DNA from 3 places in the Fulvivirga ulvae genome. Region 2 is predicted to be linked to each of the others. Evidence: riboswitches for the same ligand, from Rfam matches in the RefSeq annotation. Region 2 holds a riboswitch; each other region holds the start of a gene.

Region 1 (2,272 bases), 2.8 Mb from region 2:
AAATACCGATACCCTGTTATCTATTGATTTGCAATTGACGCACTCACCCATTTCTATCAGTTCCCGTTCTCTTGTGATAGGATTACCCACACTAATCACTTTCTCCACTTCACTTTTCGACATACCAAGATCGATATAGAAATCCTGTATCTTAGGCATTTTTGTTTTTTCCTCAGCGCTCATCACATGTACAGGTTTGGTGCCCATCACACCCATAACATCACTTTTGCCATGAATAATTACCCGCTGAGCAGTCAGTGTTTTTGGATCGAACCCGCCCAGTGTGGTAAAACGAACAAACCCCTGATCATCTATATGAGTAACTATAAATCCTATTTCATCCATATGCGCTGCAACCATTGCTCTTTTTTCGCTGGATGCTCCCTTCTTAAAAGCAATTACATTGCCCATATTATCCACTTCAACAGCATCCACCAATGGTTCTATCTCTTCCAACACCAGATTCCTAATTCTACTTTCATACCCGGGTACACCGGGTGCTTCACATATCTTTTTTAGCAGTTTAACATCTATTCCCATAGCTACTTTAATTAGTTTAGTCAGTTCTTAACTTTAAAATTCGGCTTATCCAATATTACCTAAAAAGGAAGAAATCCCTTTATAATATGTGGAATAATTCTGTTATTTTTTAATACCCTTTCATGAAAATAGTGTGCTAATGCATTGATTTTAAATGTTGGCCAGCCGACATTTCTTCTTAAATGAAAATAAACTTTCAAAAAAGTTTGCAGTTGTAACTTTTACAATTTTATATTTGTAGCATCAATTACCTACTCTGTAGTAGTTGATTTATAAAGAATGAGGTGAGAGACAGGCTCTAAGACCCTCTGGCAACCATCAATCAAAAGTGATATAGGTGCCAAATCCTGATCCCGAATGTTCGTCAGGTGGCGAAATGGGAGAATATAAATTAACTGAAAAATGAATAAGTTAACATCATCTTACTTAGAATCACAGAAACGCCGGCAGGGTCAGGTATCTCCTATGATTATTTCACAATTCAGCAACATGAGTATTTGTTGTTGCTGTTGTTGTTGTACCTGCTAGGCTAAGGTCAATCATACCTTTGGCCCTAGAGCAACAGGTGCGTTAATACCCTTCAAGCGCACGGGAAATACATATGTCATTTTCCCAAATCCAAGTCAAATTTTTAACATCTAAAATACCTAAAACCTAACACTAGCAATGGCACTACTAATAACAGAAGAATGCATTAACTGCGGGGCCTGCGAGCCAGAATGCCCCAATACCGCTATCTACGAAGGTGGCGAAGAGTGGTCATGGAGTGAGGGTACGGATCTCTCTGAGGTGGAGCTTGAGGATGGCTCAGTTACACCGGGAGACGAACAGCAAACCCCCATTTCAGACAGCTTTTTCTATATCGTTTCAGGTAAATGTACAGAATGCGTAGGCTTCCATGAAGAGCCGCAATGTGCTGCCGTTTGTCCGGTAGACTGCTGTGTACCTGACCCCGATTATGAAGAAACAGAGGAGGAGTTATCAGAAAAACAACAGTGGCTACATGCCTCATAAAATAAACAGAGAAGATTGAATATGCCGGAATACAAACATTTTGAAACCAAAGCCATACGTAACCAGAGCGAGCGCTCCGGGTTTAGGGAGCACTCAGTGCCTCTTTACATTACCTCAAGTTTTACTTTTGAAGATGCCGAACAGGCACGTGCGTTATTTGCAGATGAGGTAGATGGTAATATTTATACCCGATTTTCAAACCCTAACAACACCGAGTTTATCGACAAACTTTGTGCTATGGAGGGTACGGAAGACGGGATAGCTACTGCCTCCGGAATGGCGGCTATGTTTTCCAGCATGGCAGCTCTTCTAAAAAATGGCGATCATATATTGGCTTCAAGATCTGTTTTTGGCTCTACTCATCAGCTATTCACTCAGGTGTTTCCAAAATGGGGCATCGAGCATTCATATGCAGATATCAATAATCAGGACGATTGGGAAAAGAAGATCAAACCCAACACTAAAATGATCTTTGTGGAGACTCCTTCAAACCCTGCACTGGATATCATCGATCTGGAGTGGCTGGGGCAATTGGCTAAGAGGCACAATCTAATTTTAAATGTTGATAATTGCTTCGCAACACCGTATTTACAGCAACCAGCCAAATATGGAGCGCACCTGGTAACACACTCTGCCACTAAATTTATTGACGGGCAAGGCAGAACTATTGCCGGAGCTATATTGGGCACAAAAGAATTGATCAATGAAATCAGGTTTT
Region 2 (2,272 bases):
GATATACGCTCTTCAACAGTACCCTGCCTCCAGGCATCATCGCGCTGTTTCTTTTTCGCTCCGCCTTTTACTTTTTCTGCAAAATCCAGCAGTCTTTCGGTAGCATCATCACGCCTGTCCAGCAGCACATCTTCTACATACTCCAGCAGGTCTTTAGGAATTTCATCGTATACTTCGAGCATGGTCGGGTTTACTATGCCCATGTCCATACCATTTTTTATCGCGTGATACAAAAAGGCCGAATGCATGGCCTCCCTAACTGCGTTATTTCCTCTGAAAGAAAAGGAAACATTACTTACCCCACCGCTCACATGGACCCCGGGCAGATTTTCCCTGATCCATTTAGTGGCATTGAAGAAGTCCAGTGCATTTTTCCTGTGCTCTTCCATACCGGTGGCCACCGGGAAAATGTTCGGATCAAAAATAATATCCTGCGGAGGAAATTTAACTTTGTTGACAAGGATGTCATATGATCGCTTACAGATATCTATTCTTCGCTGATAGTTATCGGCCTGACCATCCTCATCGAAAGCCATAACCACCACCGCAGCTCCATACTGCTTGATCTTTTTAGCCTGTCTTGTAAATTCTTCCTCCCCTCCTTTCAGGCTTATGGAATTGACTATGCCTTTACCCTGAATGCATTTAAGGCCTGCCTCAATAATGTGCCACTTCGAGGAGTCAATCATGATCGGGATCTTCGATATCTCCGGCTCTGAGGCTATCAGGTTTAGAAATTTGGTCATTGCCTCTTCCCCATCTAGCATCCCCTCGTCCATATTGACATCCAATACCTGTGCACCACCTTCTACCTGGTCACGCGCTACTTCAAGTGCTTCTTCATAGTTATCTTCCTGTATTAATTTCAGAAATTTCCTGGAACCCGTTACGTTGGTTCGCTCACCGATGTTAATAAAATTAGCATCCGGTGTAACAATCAAAGGCTCTAACCCACTTAATCTTAAATACGGTATCTTCTTTCCGTTGATATTCATCAATTAAAAAATGTTATAAACAAAAAAAGCTCTCCCGATAAATCGGAAGAGCTTCTATATATTTTAATGTATCTCGATAGCTTTACCAACTTATCTGCCCTCACACAAGTGTGAAGATGGATTTAGCACCTTTTTCCTAATGATCAGGAACGGTTGCTAAGGCTTCGCCGGGCCATATCCCTCAGCCTTTCTTGATAAGAATATTAAAAGAACAAACTTTGTACAAATGTAGAATATTTTTTTTAACAACAAATTTAAATGTTCATTTTAGTGACCTAAAAAATATTAAGCATTATGAACACTAACACGGAAGTGATCAGGAAGTTTTACGATGCCTTTAAGGCAGGTGATGCTGAAGCCATGGCCTCATGCTATCATGCTGATATTCAGTTTGAAGATCCCGTTTTCAGGAAGTTAAAGGGTGACGAAGCCGGAGATATGTGGAGAATGTTGCTATCTGGCGCCAAAAATCTTCACATCGAATATTTTGAGGCTGTTGCAGATGGAGATGAAGGATCTGCCCGATGGCATGCTACTTACACATTTTCAAAAACCGGCAGAACAGTAAACAACAAGATCAAAGCACGCTTCAAGTTTAAAGACGGAAAGATCATAGTACATAAAGACAGTTTTAACTTCTGGAAATGGAGCAGTATGGCGCTAGGTCCGGTGGGTACATTTTTGGGCTTCACTCCTTTCCTGAGAAACAAAGTGTCCGCACAAACATTAAAATTGTTAAAATCTTACAGGGAAAAACGAAAATAAATATACCCCTCTACTCCTCTAACCCGGCTCACGCCCCAGAGCTGTTTGTTTTATTCTAAACTTTCCTATATTAGCATCGGCCGCATGCTTTGCCGCTGTTCCGCACGAGGTTCAACACTTCGCTATCCTATCGTGATAGCTTGCCTAATAATTATTAAAAAACAAATTTTAAGAAATGCGTATCTGGAAAAAACTTACCCACGGTGAAATTCAGGAGCGGGTATTTGGTGCTCTAAAACAAAATGTAAATTATTACGAAGCCAATATTCTGGGCATACCTGCCTCACACCTCGATGACAAGGTATTTTATCAGGATGCGCCATTTCTGGATCACGCTCCTTACCTGTCAACCCTGATCCATAATCCTAACCACATTGGCTGCCACACGCTGGGTAAGTCTGAAAGTTTCTTTAAAGGCACTCAGGAGATCGAAAAGGAGCTGGTGAGAATATGCTCAGAGGAAATACTTAAAGGTGCCCCGGATAGCTTTGATGGTTATGTGGCATCAGGTG
Region 3 (2,272 bases), 3.5 Mb from region 2:
AACGGTCAGTATAACACCCGACAAGCCGAACCGCTGGGGCTCTGCTACTACGGATCACACTGGCACATGATTGGCTTTTGCAGAATGCGGCAAGATCTCAGGGACTTCCGTACTGACAGAATTACAAAGCTTCGTGTGCTAGATGAGCATTACGACCCGGGCAAGCATCAATCTTACCAGGAATACCTCAAAACATTTATGCGAGGAACGGATCTGCGGGAATCAAGGATAATTGTATCCAAAAGAGTCTCCCGCCACCTTGGAGAACAGAAGTACTATTTCGGACTTGCAGAAGAAAAAGAAGTAAACGATGGTGTTGAGCTTAAATTCATGACATCAAGCTTCAGAGGCTTGTCCCGATGGTTGTTGATGTTTGGTTCTGAAGTATCTATCATTAGCCCTGACACCTTAAAAGAGGATGTTCAAAAGCTGGCCAAAGAAACTTTTGAGCACCATTATGGAAGTAAAATTGCCTGAAACTAACCTGTTTAGATAAAAATTTCGGAAAATGATTTGGAAACGTTGCAAACGCTCACTACGTTTGTAAGATCAATTCGATACTCTCTCTTGAGAAATCGATTTATAAAGAAGCGTGGAGAGACAGGCTCTGAGAAACGCTAGCAACCTGGTAACCAAACCAAGGTGCTACATCCTGATCCCAGGAATGTCCGTCAGGTGGCGGATTCGGGAGAATATAAATTGATGAAAAATGAAAAGATCAATCCAACATCAAACAGGTCTTCTAGCGGTTTTTCAACGATCAATCAAATCGCTGACCAATTACATTATTTCCTTATTTAGCAGCGACATGTGCTGTTGCTGCTGTTGTTGTTAGTAGGCTTGCCGCCTTTCACAAAACAACAACACCTGCCCTGAGATAAACCGGGATAGGGAATCTTATATATCATTGATTCATTATATCCGGCACTGGTCTGATTTTGGCAAAAGGAACCAATCCTCTCAGCGCAGCTCCCCTAAATTTTCTCAAGATCTATAACATTGAAAACAATATAATTATGTCTAAGTCATTAAAATTTGAAACTCTACAGCTACATGCCGGATACGAAGATGTTGAGGCGTCTACACGCTCACGGGCTGTACCTTTATATCAAACTACCTCTTACACTTTTAAAAACTCCGAACATGGTGCTAACCTGTTTGCATTAAAAGAGTTTGGAAATATATATACCCGTATCATGAACCCTACTACGGATGTATTTGAGAAGCGTATTGCTGCACTTGAAGGTGGAGTTGCCGCTCTGGCAGTTGGTTCTGGGCAGGCTGCACAATTTATAGCATTAAATAATATACTTACGGTTGGTGACAATTTTGTTTCATCACCATACCTGTATGGAGGGTCCTACAACCAGTTCAAGGTGGCCTTTAAGCGAATCGGTATAGAGGCCCGTTTTGCTGAAAGTGATCAGGTGGAGCATCTTGAAAAATTGATTGATGATAAAACCAAAGCAATCTACCTGGAAACTATTGGTAATCCGGGCTTTAACATCCCTGACTTCGATGCCATTGCGACACTTGCAAAAAAATATGATATTCCTTTAATCGTTGATAACACCTTTGGCGCGGCAGGTTATTTGTTCCGACCTGTAGAGCATGGCGCCGCCATTGTAACCGCATCTGCCACTAAATGGATCGGTGGACATGGTACCTCTATCGGGGGTGTAATTATTGATAGCGGAAATTATAATTGGGGCAATGGTAAGTTCCCTCAGTTTACAGAACCCTCTGAAGGATACCATGGACTCAATTTCTGGGAGACTTTCGGTTTCAATAATCCATTGGGATTGCCAAATATTGCCTTTGCCATCAGAGCCCGGGTAGAAGGCCTGCGTGATTTTGGCCCGGCGTTAAGTCCATTTAACTCCTTCTTGCTCTTACAAGGCCTTGAAACCTTATCTCTTAGGGTGCAACGAACCGCTGACAATGCCCTTGAGCTTGCACAATGGTTGGAGAATCATCCGCAGGTCGAGTCTGTAAATTATCCTGGCTTACAAAGTAGCAGCTATCATTCCTTAGCAAAAAAATATCTGAATAATGGTTTTGGCGGAGTGCTCACCTTTGTGATTAAAGGAGGTAAAGAAGAGGCAACCGCCTTTGTCGATAACTTAAAACTGGTAAGCCATTTGGCTAATGTTGGTGACGCCAAAACGCTGATTATACAACCATCAGCTACTACTCACCAACAACTTAGTGATGAGGAACAACGTGCCTCGGGTGTATTGCCTAATCTCCTTAGAATATCACTGGGAATAGA

What was found. Region 2 has a riboswitch for S-adenosylmethionine ahead of metH (methionine synthase). Riboswitches for the same ligand answer to the same signal wherever they lie in the genome.
Region 1: another riboswitch for S-adenosylmethionine. It lies ahead of LVD17_RS03560 (4Fe-4S binding protein); the one in region 2 lies ahead of metH (methionine synthase).
Region 3: another riboswitch for S-adenosylmethionine. It lies ahead of LVD17_RS06530 (O-acetylhomoserine aminocarboxypropyltransferase/cysteine synthase family protein); the one in region 2 lies ahead of metH (methionine synthase).

What each region holds. Positions count from the first base shown of each region.
Region 1 is NZ_CP089981.1:834,848-837,119, forward strand. It holds gene LVD17_RS03555 (M42 family metallopeptidase) at 1-540, opposite strand, end outside; SAM riboswitch class I at 808-933, shown strand; gene LVD17_RS03560 (4Fe-4S binding protein) at 1,207-1,554, shown strand; gene LVD17_RS03565 (trans-sulfuration enzyme family protein) at 1,576-2,272, shown strand, end outside.
Region 2 is NZ_CP089981.1:5,021,660-5,023,931, reverse strand. It holds gene metH (methionine synthase) at 1-995, opposite strand, end outside; SAM riboswitch class I at 1,083-1,196, opposite strand; gene LVD17_RS21210 (nuclear transport factor 2 family protein) at 1,290-1,760, shown strand; gene LVD17_RS21205 (pyridoxal phosphate-dependent decarboxylase family protein) at 1,936-2,272, shown strand, end outside.
Region 3 is NZ_CP089981.1:1,540,585-1,542,856, forward strand. It holds gene LVD17_RS06525 (helix-turn-helix transcriptional regulator) at 1-477, shown strand, start outside; SAM riboswitch class I at 578-701, shown strand; gene LVD17_RS06530 (O-acetylhomoserine aminocarboxypropyltransferase/cysteine synthase family protein) at 1,017-2,272, shown strand, end outside.